Regions from separate parts of the Planococcus sp. TJ-301 genome, predicted to be linked through region 3. Evidence: riboswitches for the same ligand, from Rfam matches in the RefSeq annotation. Region 3 holds a riboswitch; each other region holds the start of a gene.
What was found. A riboswitch is a leader RNA that binds a small molecule or an ion and turns the genes downstream of it on or off. The one in region 3 is predicted to bind S-adenosylmethionine.

Region 1 (5,143 bases), 410 kb from region 3:
CTGTGCAAGACGACATCTGCGCCCAAAGCAAGCGGGTTCTGGTACAAAGGCGTCATGAATGTATTGTCGACAAATGTTAAGCAGCCATTGGCTTTTGCGAGCTTGGCGGCTATTTCGATGTCAGTGATATTCATGACCGGATTGGATGGTGTTTCTATATAAACGACTTTCGTATTGGACTGGATAGTTGCGGCCATTTCGCTGAGGTCGGTCATGTCGACAAAGCTATAGGAAATTCCGAATTTGGTAAGCACTTCCGTGACAAAGCGGTAAGTGCCCCCGTAGACATCTTCCGATACAAGGACGTGGTCGCCAGCCGACAGCAGCATGAACGCGGAAGAAATGGCAGCCATGCCGGAAGCGAAAGCGAATCCGCGTGTGCCGCCTTCGAGTTTGGCAATGGTTTCTTCCAGCTTTAAACGTGTGGGATTGCCGGAGCGGCTGTAATCGAACGGTCCGAATTCGTCAAAGCTGGCCTGATGGTATGTGGAAGACAAGTGAATCGGGACATTGACCGCCCCGGTTTCTTTGTCGACTCCGGCTGCGTGGATGAATTGAGTTTCCAAATGTGTCATAGGCGAAGGACCTCCTTGTCCAGTTTTGCGAATGCTTGGGTAAGATCGGCTGTCAGGTCTTCAATGTCTTCGATGCCGACGGAAAAGCGGAGCAGGCAATCGCAAATTCCGCGGCGCGTCCGCTCTTCATAAGGGATATCGGCGTGCGTCTGGGTGGCGGGATAGGTGATGAAACTTTCCACGCCGCCCAGGCTTTCAGCGAACGTGATCAGTTCCAAATTTTCCAGAAACGGACCGACCAATGATGCGTCTTGCAAGCGGAATGACAACATGCCTCCTTTTCCGGGATAAAGGACATCTGTGACCGCAGGGTGATGTGCCAGAAACTCAGCAGCTTCGCACGCATTTTTTTCGTGCTGTTTCATGCGAAGCGGCAGCGTCTTCAAGCCGCGGATCAACAACCAGGAATCGAACGGCGATAACACTGCGCCAGCTGAATTGTGAAGCACGCCCAGTTTCTCGCAAAGCGCCTGGCCTTTAGCAGCAACCAAGCCGCCGAGCACGTCATTATGGCCGCCGATATACTTTGTCGCGCTGTGCACGACGATGTCTGCGCCTAATGTTATAGGCTGTTGAAGGTAAGGCGTTAAAAAGGTGTTGTCGGCAATGAGCAGCAAACCATGTTTTTTCGCCAGTTTTCCGTAGGCGGCCAGGTCGATTTCCTGCATCAATGGATTGGTTGGCGTCTCGATGAATAACGCTTTCGTTTTATCTGTGATCAAGCTTTCAGTGTGGCTGACATCATTGAAATCTGCGTAAACGGTGCGGATATTGTAAATCTCCGAATAATGCTGGAGCAGCCGGTAAGTGCCTCCGTAAATATCTTCCGGTACCAATAGCTCGTCATCAGGCCTGAACAGCGACAGCACCAGTTGAATTGCCGCCATTCCGGAACTACAGGCAAATCCAGCATCCGCGCCTTCAAGAGCGGCGATGCCTTCTTCCAGTACGGAGCGAGTCGGGTTTTTGGTGCGCGTGTAATCATAGCCTGTCGACCTGCCAAGCCCCTCATGTTCATAAGCGGTCGACAAATAAATTGGGGTGCTGACCGCCCCTGTCGTTTTATCGGTTTTATTGCCTAATTGCACTAGTTGCGTTTCAATGCCGAATTTTTCCATGGGAATCATCCTTTCAAAATAAAAACAGGGGCTCGCTTCTTGAAAAAGAAGAAAGCCCCTGTTTTGGGAACCTAATCTTCTCATCTTCTAAGCCGAGGCTTATTGGAATTAGCACCGTAGCCATAAGGGCTGGTTGCTGAGACTTCACAGGGCCAAATCCCTCCGTCTCTCTAGATAAGAAATAAAATATGAAGTTTTAATGTGCGTGCAGGGTAAAGGTCCACCGATCAAACAGCGCCTTTAGATAAAGTTTACTTTAATACAGCAGGGCGAATTTTACAAGGGAAAGTTTAAATTTTTAAAAAATTATTTGTAGATCAGAAAGTTGAGATGGCTCTGTTTCTTTCCGGTTAATTTGAATTACGAAAAAGTTGAACGAACTGTCGTTTCATCTTGAATGGACATCGGAAAAGTCTATCTTGACTAGGTAAGAAGGGATGCGTTCAAGAAAACCGAGCGCCTTGAAAAACATTATCGGGAAAAGCAATTGACTGGTTTTTCTGGGTGCTGAGCAGGAACCGTGTAGAAAAAAGAAAATACCGCTACACTTGTAAAAGTGAGGAGTGATGAATGATGACTAGTAAAAAATTCGAAAACATACCATTGGCTGTGCTAGACTTGGCGCCGGTCAACGCAGACAGCGATGCGGCTCAATCATTCAAGAACAGCGTCGAATTGGCGCAGCATGTAGAGAAATTAGGTTTTAACCGGCTTTGGCTTGCTGAGCACCATAATATGCCGGGCATCGGCAGTTCTGCGACATCAGTTTTAATCGGCCACATTGCCGGGCAAACAAAGCGGATCCGTGTAGGTTCAGGAGGCGTCATGCTGCCGAACCATGCGCCGCTCGTTATCGCAGAGCAATTCGGTACGCTTGAATCGCTGTACCCCGGCCGCATTGACCTTGGTTTAGGGCGCGCGCCCGGGAGCGACCAGGCGACAGCTTATGCGCTGCGCCGAACGTTGCACAGCAGCGGGGATGAGTTTCCACAGCAAGTAGAAGAACTGCAAAACTATTTTTCCGAAAATCCAAAAGGCAGCGTCCGCGCTTTTCCTGGAACCGGTCTGGATGTGCCGCTTTGGCTGCTTGGTTCAAGCGGCTTCAGTGCTAGGCTTGCGGCGATTAAAGGCTTGCCATTTTCATTTGCCAGCCATTTTGCGCCGGACTACACGATTCAGGCTTTGCAGCTCTACCACCAGAACTTTAAACCTTCCGCCGCATTGAAAGAGCCGTATGCCATGGTCGGCGTCAATGTCATTGCAGCGGATACACAGGAGAGGGCGGAATGGCTTGCAACATCCGGCCAGCAGCAGATGTTTGCGCTGATGCGAGGTATGCCGACCCATTTCCAGCCGCCGATCGATGATCTCGAAAAGGTTTGGTCGGACCGTGAAATTGCCATTTTCAAAGAAAAACTGGCTTCAGAATCGATGATTGTCGGCACACCGGATGTGGTCCGCGAAAAGCTGCGGAACTTTATCAATAAAACCCGAGCGAACGAAGTCATTGTCAATTCCCAGATTTTTCATCTTGAAGACCGCCTGCGTTCTTACAGCCTTCTTGGTGATATGATGGAATAAATACCATGTCTCTGCTAAAGCAATCGCTTTGGCGGGGATTTTTTTGTGCAATAAAAAGCACCGCCAGGATTTGGCGGTGCAAGGAGCGGAAGCTATTGGAGCCGTTTAGCTTGCTGCGCTTCAATTTTGATTTCCTGGGGTGCATCGTCATCTTTCGAGTTGGCATAATCTGGTGCGCCTTCGCCAATCATGTTTTGGGCAGCATTATAATCTTCTTCGATTTCGCGCGGTGTTTCCTGCGGATCGATTCTGATTTTGGCCATTGGAACGACCTCCTTTCCGCTGATGTTTGATTAAAGCCAGTGAAGGAAGGCGGACGTCTATATGCTTTATTATACTGACTATTCCGTCATTAATAAAGTTTCAATGCTTTTTATTGAAACCAAAACCCGCCAGAGCTTGTGGCTCGAGCGGGTTTTGGTTATTGCTGTTCGGTTGCTTCGGCATTCAACAGGATGCTTTCGAAATAGACAGCTGGAGAATCTTTTTGCCATTCCTCTGCTATTGCTCCAGCGGTATTAGAAGATGCGCTATAAGCCATTTCTGTGCGTAGATCATCAGTCAGGGGAATCTTCACCATTGGCCCTTCCGGTGTCAGCCAGTTCAACCGTTCGCGTGGATTTTGAGCCGTGTGCGAAAGCCAAGCTTCCTCGTCTTGCAGAAGGCTGAAAAAGGGTTCCGGCGACATCAAGAACCAGCTGTCAGCTTGATGCTTCGGCGGAAGCCAAAAGTTTTTCAGAAGTTTGCCTTCTTCGATTGTCAATTCCGTTATTTCATGGCGCAATTCGTTGACTGGATCGCCATTTCCAAGCGCCAGATTCCGTGAAACGTAAATATTGCCTTGCAGGATTTCAGCAGAATCCATCGCAATGATGCCGTATGGATTAGTAGTCGGGTCGTTGCCGTATTCCGGATCTGTTGTGAGCATGCCGGGTTCGGGGTTCCAAGAACGCACGTCTGCGTCTCCGATGCCTGCTGTATTCATAGAGACGACGAACGGCAGCCAGCTTGTGTTTTCAAGATGTTCGAAAACAATTGTGGTGCCATTGTCTAATTGTCGCTCCGTTAACGTATAGCTGCCGAGCGGCAAGCTGAATAGCGTAATGTTCCGCTTGCCGTCTGCGTCCGGTTCTGCCAGCGTAAAGAAAGCTGGTTTTTCGATCTCCAACTTTATATCATCTTGTGAATAGATTTCTGTTGTATTGGTCATGAACATCATTCCGGTGAACATGATGAGCACCATAAAAAATGCGACGGCAAATAAAACAATGATTTTCCTTAACATTCGGGGGACACCTCAATTTTTTTCTTCACCGTTGATTATATCATGGCCGCGCGGGGAGCTGAGGCGGGAAATAGGGGATGGATATGAACAAATCGACAAAAAAAGATGCCCCAAGAGGCATCTTTCATAATACTTTCTCCAGGAAATCCCGGGCTCGTTCGGTTTTCGGGGATGCAAAGAATTCCCGCGGCTCTCCTTCTTCGACAAGGACGCCGTGATCCAGGAACAGCACGCGGTCTGCGACTTCCCGTGCAAAGCCCATTTCATGCGTCACAACAGCCATCGTCATACCGGATTTCGCCAAATCTTTCATAACATCCAACACTTCTTTGACCATTTCAGGATCAAGTGCGGATGTCGGTTCATCAAAAAGCATCAATTCAGGTTCCATCGCCAACGCCCGGGCGATTGCCACACGCTGTTTCTGGCCGCCGGACAAGCTGCTCGGATAAGCTTTCTCTTTTTCTGACAGGCCGACGCGCAGCAATAACGCACGCGCTTTTTCTTCAGCCAGCGCTTTATTCTCGCCTTTCACTTTCATCGGAGCGTATGTCAGGTTTTCAAGAACCGTCAAATGCGGGAAC
Region 2 (5,143 bases), 530 kb from region 3:
TTGGGAAGTAAATGAGCCAGAAGAATTGGCCAAAGTTCTTTCTTTCTACGAGCAGTTGAAAGCAGAAACCGACAACAAAATCAGCATCGCTGACTTGATCGTGCTTGGAGGAAATGCTGCAATTGAACAATCTATAAAAGCAGCTGGATATGATATCGCTGTGCCATTTACTCAAGGTCGCGGAGATGCACTTGAAGTACACACCGATGCAGAAAGCTTCAAAGTGTTGGAGCCGATTTCAGATGGTTTCAGAAATTACCAGAAGAAAGAATATGCAACAAGCCCAGAAGAAATGCTGCTTGATAAAGCGAGCTTGCTTGGCTTAACAGCTCCGGAAATGACTGTATTAGTCGGCGGCATGCGCGCATTCGGTGCAAATTACCAAGGGGCTACAGAAGGAATTTTGACCGACAAAGTCGGCGTGTTAACAAACGATTTCTTCGTTAACTTGTTGGATATGAACATCGAATGGACGCCAGTCAAGTTCAATAAATACGAAGGCAAAAACCGTACGACGGGCGAAGTCGTACGCACAGCAACACGTTTTGACTTAGTATTCGGTTCGAATGCGATCCTTCGTGCAATTGCCGAAGTTTACGCACAAGACGACAGCAAAGAAAAATTTGTTCGCGATTTCATCAAAGCATGGAACAAAGTGATGAATGCCGATCGTTTTGATGTAACGAACTAATAAGAAAAAATCCTGGCCAGGAGCATCATACTGGCCAGGATTTTTTTGCCGTAAGTCCTCTTTAATTAAAAAATGCTTGCGGTTTTTTATTTCATAAAAGATGTTCGAGGCATTCCATCATAAACCGAATCTTTTAAGCGAGAAGATGGAAATATCAAATTCGCTCCGGCCTGCTAAAGCCATTTGGCTTAATACTTCGCCCATCACACTGCCAAACTTAAAGCCATGCCCAGAAAAACCGCAGGCGAAAATGACACGATCATTTTCCGGATGGAAGTCGACGATAAAATCATTGTCACTGGATAACGTATACAAACAGGTTTTCCCTTGTTCAAGTTTCCCGTTTGCTTCAGGCAGGTAGCTTTCAAGAAAATGCCTCAAATCGCCTTCATCTGCATCGTATAATCCGAAATTCTGTTTTTGCAGATGCGGATCAATTGCTTGTCCTCCATCCGATCTACCGATTTTAAGCCCAGTGCCATTCAGGCTAGGAAAACCATAAAACTTTTTATCATGGTCTTCTACGTAAAAGGAAGGGAAATGGGCCGCATCGTATAGGGAATGAGGGGCTTCGAACCAACCGACGGCTTTGCGTGTCGGCTGAATGGGCAGCTTTAAATCGGGCAGTAGTTTCGCAGCCCATGCCCCGGCAGTGACAATCACTTTCTTGGCAAGGAATTCCGCATTTCCGGTTGAAATTTTAACGCCTTTCGCATCATGTAAATCGATGTGCTGAACAGGTGTATTGGGCATAAAATGTGCTTCGTTCGCAAGCGCAATTTCTTTATACGCCCGAATCGCATTCTCGCTGTAAATGACACCGGATTCCGTTTCAAAGCAGCCGATAAAATGGTCCGGCACTGAAAAGCCGGGCCATCGCTCTATAATTTCAGTGCTGTTGAGAACCTCTAACGATAGGTCATACTTTCTGGCAGCTGCAATAGTTTCCTGTAGAAAAGGGGATTCCTTCGGGCCAAGGCCAATCACTCCGGTTTTTTCAAAAATCTTGGTGCCGGTCTGCCGCTCTAATTCCTCCCATAGCTGCTGGGCACGCAGCACTAACGCAACGTATTGTCGGCCTTCGCCATAAGCATGCCGGATCAAGCGGGTATCCCCGTGGTGGCTGCCATTAAGGTGAGGCGGGTCGAAGGCATCGATCAATAGCGTTTTTGCGCCTTGCTGTGCTAAAAAGGCGCCGGCCGCCATGCCCATGGTTCCGGCGCCGATGATGGCGGCATCGTAAAGAGATTCGTTTGTCATTTTTATATCACTCCCATACTTGCTGAATTTGAAACGTTTTAAGAAGGCAGGCTGGCCTGTAAAATAAATGGATATGAATTATTATTAGAATAGTAGTGAAGATTTGAATCATTGTCAATCAGCCATTGTACGCCCAGCAATCATAAATTCCGGATTTCCACAAAAATAATTTGTGTAAATTCAAAATAAAAGAAAAATTCATTTGACATGAGGAGCAATGTCAAATACTATCGTTAATATGTAAAAAAATTAAATAACTTATCAAGAGAGACTGAGGGACAGGCCCTGTGACGTCCAGCAACCATCATTTTTATGAGAGGTGCTAATTCCTGCAGAATGGTTTTCATTCTGAGAGATAAGAAATTGGTTGAGCCTCTTTCCTATTGGAAGAGGCTTTTTTGTATCAAAAAACAGGGAGATTTCCCGCGTGCTTCGCACGGATAACACCACTTAGACAAAGAAAAGGGGCTTGAACATGAAAAGAAACCATTATTTATTCGTATCGCTGTTTTTATTAGTAGGTGTAACTGGAGCATTAAGCGGGTGTTCATCAAAGGAAGCAACAAGCGCAACGGGCGACCAAGTGATTTTGGTAGGGACGCAGAATGATTATCCACCGTTCGCTTTTGCGGATGATAACAACGAATTGACCGGGTACGACATCGACGTTGTAAAAGCGATTGATGAACAATTGGATGGCTACGCATTCGAGTTTGTCGCCGTTCCGTGGGACAGCATGTTTCTGGCTTTGGAATCCAATAAAATCCAGGCAATAGCGGACCAAGTAGCGAAGACGCCTGAACGCCAGGCAAAATACTTATTCACCGACGAGTCTTATTTTGCCGCTGAAACGGTCATTGCCGTGAAATCCGGGAGAGAAGATATCCAAACAGTCGAAGATCTGGAAGGCAAGGCGGTCGGCGCATTAGCGGGCGATTCGTATACGCTTTTGCTGGAGGAATACAACGAAACGGCGAAAACCCCTATCGACTTGAAATACAGCGAAAGCGGCAACCCTTCAGAAATTCTGCAGGATGTCCAAAATGGGCGTGTGGATGCCTATGTCAATGATCCAATTATGATCAATGCGGTGTTGGAAAAGAACGATTTAGGCGTCGAAATTGTGGGCCAGCCCTTGGTCAATGATGATATGGGGATTGTCTTGAAAAATGGCGAGCAGGGCGAAGAGTTGAAAGCATTGGTTGATCCGATTCTGGAACAGCTTAAACAGGACGGCACCTTAGCAGAACTATCGAAAAAGTGGACTGGCGGAGAATATATTCCTGAATAAAAGTTCCTGGAAGGAAAGAGAAAATGGAGAATTTACTGGATCTGAATTTTTTAATCGATAGTTTTCCTGCGATTGTTTCACGGCTGCCCATTACGATCGGAATAGCGGTCGGCTCATTGGTATTAAGTTTGTTTATCGGCGTTTTTACGGCATTGATTAAAATATATAAGGTTCCGGTATTAAGTGTAATTTCATCGATATACGTATCTTTTATCAGGGGAACGCCTTTGCTGGTTCAAATCTATCTCGTGTTTTATGGAATACCGAAGATCATTTACTTTCTGCAGATCGAATACGGTTGGCTGCAATCCGCAGACGTCAATAGCATTGCGCCTGAAGTATATGCGTTAATGGCATTTTCCATCAACCTCGGCGCGTATTTATCCGAAACGATCCGTTCCGCAATTGAATCGGTGGACCGCGGCCAATTTGAAGCCGCGAAAGCGATCGGCATGAGCCCGACGGCTATGATGCTGAAAATCATCTTCCCGCAGGCTTTGGCCGTAGCCATACCGAACCTCGGCAATATGTTCATCAGTACGATCAAAGACACATCTCTTGTGTTCATCATCGGCGTCGTGGACATTATGGGGCAAGCCAAAATTCTTGGTTCGCGCGGCTTGGCATTTTTTGAAGTATATATTGCGGTATCCATTGTCTATTGGATTCTTTGCATTATCGTGGAGCGGGTGCTAGTGAAAATAGAGAAGCGGGCGCGCAGATATGAAAGAGGGATTGCGGCATGATCAAGTTAGAAAACATCCACAAATACTATGACAGCCAACACGTCCTGAAAGGAATCAACCTAAAGGTCTCTAAAGGTGAGATTGTATCGATTTTGGGTCCAAGCGGATCAGGAAAATCGACGCTGCTGCGCTGCATCAATTTCCTGGAACAGCCGACGAGCGGAATCGTGGAAATCGGCGGCAAAAGAGTGGACGTTGAATCTGCAAGCAAGGCAGATATTTTCGCGTTAAGGACGTCGACCGGTATGGTCTTTCAACAATATAATTTATTTAAAAATTTGACCGTGCTGGATAATGTGATGATCGGCTTGACGAGCGTCAAGCAATTGAAGAAAGACGAAGCAAAAAAGAAGAGTCTGGACATCTTGGAACGTGTGGGATTGACGAATCGGCTCAGCTATTACCCGGCACAATTATCCGGCGGCCAGCAGCAGCGGGTCGGCATTGCCCGTGCGCTTGCGCTGAATCCGGAAGTTTTATTGTTCGATGAACCGACGTCTTCACTTGACCCAGAGCTGGTTGATGAAGTTTTGGCCACGATTAGAAGCGTAGCAGCTACTGGGAAGACGATGTTTATCGTGACCCATGAGCTCCAGTTCGCCCGTGAAATCTCGGACCGCGTCATTTTCATGGAAGACGGCGTGATTGTCGAAGAAGGAACAGCAGAACAGCTTTTCACTCAGCCGAAAGCTGAAAGAACAAAGCAGTTTTTAAGTAAAGCAAGCCGAAATAAGTAGAGATGATAAACGAACCTGGACATAGGAAGGATGTTTTGAAATGAACCCGATCGAACAAATTTTGAAAAGCTTTCCAATTGTCATTCTTGACGGCGCAATGGCGACAGAGCTTGAGAATTACGGCTGTAACTTAAATGATCGTTTATGGTCAGCGAAAGTTTTGATGGAAAATCCGGAATTGATAAAGAAGGTCCACCTCGATTATTTCCAAGCCGGTGCAGATTGCGCAATTACGGCCAGTTACCAGGCGACGATCGAAGGCTATAAAGAAAAAGGGCTGACAGCGGACGAGGCAGCGGACTTGATCAAAAAGTCGGTTGGACTGGCACAAGAGGCGCGCGATGAATTTTGGGCGGAGCTGGACGATCAGTCGAACCGGCCGAAACCGCTGGTGGCCGCTTCTGTGGGTCCGTATGGT
Region 3 (5,143 bases):
CAAGGCAATTGCAGCGGCAACGCTTGTCGTGCCGATAATATTATGGCCGCACGCATGGCCAAGGCCGGGCAATGCATCGTACTCCGCAAGAAAAGCGATGGCTGGGCCGGGAACATCACCGCCGAAGCTCGCATAAAAGGCGGTTTCGTGGCCGGCAACGCCAGTTTCGACGGTGAAGCCGGCGTTTTCAAGCAAGGCCACTAAGGTCTTGCTGGCGAAAAACTCTTCGTTTCCGATTTCAGGTTTGGCATGTATCGCTTGGCTGGCTCCGATGTACGCCGCCTGCTTGGAGTCGATCGACTGGGAAATAGCCTGGACGGTTTCTTTGGCAATGGTCATTGGAATTCCTCCTCAAGAATTATTTATAATCGACAAGTTCTTCAACAGAAACGAATGTCGGGATTTGAGCCCCTTTTGTATGCTCGATGATGAATTCTTTCGTGTCTTCCTGTTGGTAAAGCTCAACGATTTTCAGGAAGTCCGGATCTTCTGCATTTTCTTCACTCGCTGCAATCAAGTTGATGTATGGTGTTGCTGTTTCACTTTCACGGGCAATCGGGTCTTCAGTAGGGTTCAAGCCGGCATCTACTGCAATGCCGTTATTGATGATTGAAGCGGCAACGTCACCCATTGCACGTGGTGTTTGGCCAGAAATCATCGGTACAATTTCAAGTTTTTTCGGGTTATCCGTAATGTCATCAGCTGTTCCTGTCAAACCGGCATCATCCGCAAGTTCGATCAAGCCTGCTTCTTCAAGGAGCAGCAAGGCGCGGCCCATGTTCGTCGCTTCGTTCGGTACGGCGATTTGTGAACCTTCAGGCAGTTCTTCGATCGACTTGTGTTTTTCAGAGTAAAGGCCCATTGGCGCAATGACAGTCGAGCCGATCGGAACGATATCCAGTTTATGTTCTGCGACAAATTCATCGAAATAAGAAATCGTTTGGAATGCGTTCAAATCAAGTTCACCTTCTGCTAAGGCAATGTTCGGTGCAACGTAATCAGAGAACGTGACGATTTCAAGTTCGATTCCTTCTGCTTCGGCTTTTTCAGCAATGTGGTCCCAAATCGTCGTGTCAGAGCCGCTGATGCCTAGTGTGACTTTTCTGTTGCCGTCAGCGCCTTCTTCGTCGTTGCCGCAAGCTGCCAGCAGCAATGCGAGTATCGTTATCAATAAAAAAGCTGTAATTTTTTTCATGTGGGTTTCCTCCAATAATGGTTTAAGTTGTCGTTCGTTTTTATCTTCTTCTGACTTGCTTGGATAATAGGTTGCCAGCGGATTGGACGCCTTGCACCAGGACGACTAGAATCGCTACTGTGATGACCATGACCATTGTGTCGAAACGCTGGTAGCCGTAAGTGATGGCGAGATCTCCGAGTCCGCCGCCTCCGATGGCGCCTGCCATGGCAGAAGCGCCGATCAAGCCGACAATAGCAATTGTCAGGGCGAGCACCAGTGAACTCAATGCTTCCGGTATCAAAAAGCGGAAAATAATCTGGGCAGGAGAGGCACCCATGGCTTGCGCGGCTTCAATGACGCCTTTATCAACTTCGAGCAGCGAGTTCTCAATCAAACGGGCGATATATGGGCCGGCGTAAAAGACCAGCGGGACAATCGCTGCCGCCGTACCGATCGACGTGCCGACAATCAGCCTCGTTAGCGGGATGATGGCGACCATTAAGATGATGAACGGCACAGAACGGAAAATATTGATGACGATGTTCAGTACTTTTGATACGGGTTCATTGGCCAGCAAATGGTCTTTACGGGTGACGACTAGCAATATGCCGAGCGGGAAGCCGATTAACAGGGAGAAGAAGAATGATGCACTGGTCATATAAACGGTCTCCCACAGTGCTTCCAAAATTTGTTCGTTATCAATTAGCATAATGCTTCACCTCCTCAACCTTGACGCTGCCGCTGCGGATTGTCGCGAGCGCTTTTTGTATCTCTGCAGCAGGGCCGGTAAATTCAACAATCAGATTGCCATACGGCTCGCCTTGCAATTCAGTAATGTTGCCGAATAAAACATTCAAATCTAAATTGAAATCACGTGAAATGCGGGACATCAGCGGCTGTCCGACTGACGAGCCGGTGAATTGAACGCGGTAAATGGAATGGCTTCGTGCCGGATCCGCCAGCTGTGCCAGTAACGACGGCGGCAGCTCATCGTTCATGACCGAGCGCACGAAGCGCTGGGTGGTCGGTTGCTGCGGATTGGTGAAGACATCAAATACTGTTCCTTTTTCGATGATTTTGCCGGCTTCCAGGACTGCGACTTTGTCGCAGATTTCACGGATGACGCCCATTTCATGTGTGATGAGCAAAATCGTGATGTTGTATTCCTGGTTGATGCGGCGCAGCAGTTCAAGAATAGATTGCGTGGTCTGCGGGTCCAGAGCGGAAGTCGCTTCGTCGCATAACAGCACGGAAGGATTAGTGGCAAGCGCCCGGGCGATTCCGATGCGCTGTTTCTGGCCACCCGATAATTGATCCGGATACTTCTCCGCTTGGTCAGCCAAGCCGACGAACTCCAGCAAGTTTTTGACTTGTTCCTTAATTTTATCCTTCGGTGTGTTGGCCAGCAGCAGTGGCATAGCGACGTTATGGTAGACCGTTTTGGAATTCAGCAGATTGAAATGCTGGAAAATCATACCGATGTCTTTTCGCGTTTTACGGATTTCACTGCCTGACAAGGCCAGGATATCTTTTCCGTGAATCAGCACTCGCCCGGTAGTCGGGCGTTCCAATAGATTGACTGTGCGGATCAGTGAACTTTTCCCAGCGCCGCTGAAGCCGATGACTCCGTATATTTCTCCGGTCTCAATCGTCAAATCAATGCCATTCAAAGCGTGGATTTCCTGTTTTCCGGATTGGTAGGTTTTTGTGACCTCCTCGAATTGAATCATGTAAAAGCGCCTCCTCAAGCTGAGTGTATCTATGCAAATCTCTTCGGTACAGATCAATCTTTCCAAAAGTGAACGATAAAAAGCCCTCTTTTTTTCTTAATCCATAAGAAAAAAAGAGGGCTTCGGCATGAAACCATCTCGTTCTCATCTTCCAAATGCACGGATGCATTTGCAGGAATTAGCACAGTTTTCGCATGAAGCGAATCCGCTGCCGAAACGTCATAGGGCCTGTCCCTCGGTTTCTCTGGATAAGAAAGTGATGTACGTATTCGATTTGTAATGCTTACTTTAAAGGGGACTGTTGTAAAAGTCAACTAAAACTCCAAAAAATTTTTTGGACTTATTTCTGCCAGCCTATGTTAAGCAGAACCGGCGGATTTTTTGCGCAGCACTTCAGAAACCTTTTTTTCGGTGCCTTCCCGAACGCGCGCAATATTTTCAAGATGCTTCCAGATCGCCATTGCAAACAGCAGAATTGCAAAGGCTGGTGGCCAAAATCCTTCAGCTGGAAAAATCGCGATAGCTAAAAGCATGAGGTAAAGGACCAGCACGCCAGCGATGAGATAGTCGGTGGCGAGTGAAACGGCAACCAATAATAGGAGGGCGGCAATTCCAAATTTCCAATCCAGTGCCAGCATGACGCCAATAAGCGGTGCTGTTCCTTTGCCGCCGTTGAACTTCATATAGACGGGAAAGTTGTGGCCACAAACGACGCCCGCGCCAACGGTGAACAGCAAGGTCCAGACTGTTCCATCCGAAAGCGCCGATGCGTCGAGCAGCAGCCGAAATCCGGCCACTGCAGCAAATCCTTTAATAATGTCGAAGGCGGCGACGAGTGCGCCGAATTTCCAGCCAAGCACAATTGCGGCGTTCGACGCTCCGGAGTTTTTAAGGCCTTCTTTATTGATGTTGACGCCCGTCAACAGCTGAGGGATGAGCGAGCCATGCAAAGAACCAATAATATAACCTGATATGAGTGCGGAAATTGTCCAAAATAACATCTGTATTCTCCTCCTTCCCTTCATTTTAACGCAACCGATGCTGGAAGGTTTCGAAATTATTTGAATTTTATTCTTGACATTGCTGGCCTTTCTTTTTATACTTCACAACAAGATGGAAAACTAAATCTGAATACTCTTATCAAGAGAGGCGGAGGGAATAGGCCCTGTGATGCCCAGCAACCAACAAGCGCAGCTTGGAAAGGTGCTAAATCCTACAGATCCGGTACGACGGGATCTGGCAGATGAGAGGAGGTATACCCGTATTTGACGGCCCTCTTCTTAATCGAAGAGGGCTTTTTCTGTTCCCTCCTCAACCTTGGTTTCCATCCATAAAACCTTAGGAGGAATACGAAATGACAAATTTTAAACCGGAAACGCTTTTATTGCATGGTGGACAGCAGCCTGATCCCGTAACAGGCTCAAGAGGGGTGCCAATTTATAAAACGACTTCTTATGTGTTTAAGAATACGGAGCATGCCCAGAATTTATTCGGCTTGAAAGAAGCCGGCAATATCTATTCACGCATTATGAATCCGACGGTGGACGTATTTGAACAGCGAGTGGCGCTTCTCGAAGGCGGCACTGCAGCTGTGGCGCTGGCATCTGGGATGGCGGCTATCGCTTTCTCCATTCTGAATGTAGCAGAAGCGGGCGATGAGATCGTCGCGGACAGCAACTTGTACGGCGGTACTTACAGCCTCTTTGCAAATACATTGCCGAGATACGGTATTACGGTTAAGTTCGTCGACGGCAAGGATCCGGAAAATTTCCGTGGAGCCATCACCGATAAAACAAAAGCACTGTTTGGCGAAATTATCGGCAATCCGAGCCTGAATGTCTTCGATGTCGAAAAAGTGGCCAACATTGCACATGACAATGATATTCCGTTATTGATTGACAATACGTTTGCATCGCCTTATGGCAGCAACCCGATCGAATTCGGAGCCGATGTGGTCATCCACTCCGCAACAAAATGGATTGGCGGCCATGGTACAACAATCGGAGGCGTAGTTGTCGATGGCGGGAAATTCAATTGGAACAACCCGAAATTCCCAAGCTATACCGAACCCGATGAAAGCTACCACGGCATACGTTACGGAATCGACGCAGAAGGTGCTTCCTTTGCAACGAAATTGCGCGTTCAGCTGCTGCGTGATTTTGGCCCGTCTTTGAGTGCGGAGAGCGCGCATGCATTTTTACAGGGCTTGGAGACGCTGCATCTGCGGATTCCGCGC

Region 1: it holds a riboswitch for S-adenosylmethionine, as region 3 does, so the genes downstream of both, AC4EHJ_RS06350 (methionine biosynthesis PLP-dependent protein) here and AC4EHJ_RS08160 (methionine ABC transporter ATP-binding protein) in region 3, are expected to answer to the same signal.
Region 2: it holds a riboswitch for S-adenosylmethionine, as region 3 does, so the genes downstream of both, AC4EHJ_RS10665 (transporter substrate-binding domain-containing protein) here and AC4EHJ_RS08160 (methionine ABC transporter ATP-binding protein) in region 3, are expected to answer to the same signal.

Annotation. Positions count from the first base shown of each region.
Region 1 is NZ_JBZDOH010000001.1:1,243,974-1,249,116, reverse strand. Features, by position in the region: gene metC (cystathionine beta-lyase) at 1-575, opposite strand, end outside; gene AC4EHJ_RS06350 (methionine biosynthesis PLP-dependent protein) at 572-1,693, opposite strand; SAM riboswitch class I at 1,771-1,874, opposite strand; gene AC4EHJ_RS06345 (LLM class flavin-dependent oxidoreductase) at 2,267-3,274, shown strand; gene AC4EHJ_RS06340 (hypothetical protein) at 3,367-3,537, opposite strand; gene AC4EHJ_RS06335 (hypothetical protein) at 3,696-4,559, opposite strand; gene AC4EHJ_RS06330 (amino acid ABC transporter ATP-binding protein) at 4,684-5,143, opposite strand, start outside.
Region 2 is NZ_JBZDOH010000001.1:2,189,534-2,194,676, reverse strand. Features, by position in the region: gene katG (catalase/peroxidase HPI) at 1-691, shown strand, start outside; gene solA (N-methyl-L-tryptophan oxidase) at 809-1,951, opposite strand; SAM riboswitch class I at 2,207-2,313, shown strand; gene AC4EHJ_RS10665 (transporter substrate-binding domain-containing protein) at 2,427-3,242, shown strand; gene AC4EHJ_RS10660 (amino acid ABC transporter permease) at 3,266-3,988, shown strand; gene AC4EHJ_RS10655 (amino acid ABC transporter ATP-binding protein) at 3,985-4,725, shown strand; gene mmuM (homocysteine S-methyltransferase) at 4,766-5,143, shown strand, end outside.
Region 3 is NZ_JBZDOH010000001.1:1,657,035-1,662,177, reverse strand. Features, by position in the region: gene AC4EHJ_RS08175 (M20 family metallopeptidase) at 1-339, opposite strand, end outside; gene AC4EHJ_RS08170 (MetQ/NlpA family ABC transporter substrate-binding protein) at 359-1,195, opposite strand; gene AC4EHJ_RS08165 (methionine ABC transporter permease) at 1,236-1,886, opposite strand; gene AC4EHJ_RS08160 (methionine ABC transporter ATP-binding protein) at 1,876-2,907, opposite strand; SAM riboswitch class I at 3,049-3,162, opposite strand; gene AC4EHJ_RS08155 (glycerol-3-phosphate acyltransferase) at 3,267-3,908, opposite strand; SAM riboswitch class I at 4,042-4,157, shown strand; gene AC4EHJ_RS08150 (O-acetylhomoserine aminocarboxypropyltransferase/cysteine synthase family protein) at 4,262-5,143, shown strand, end outside.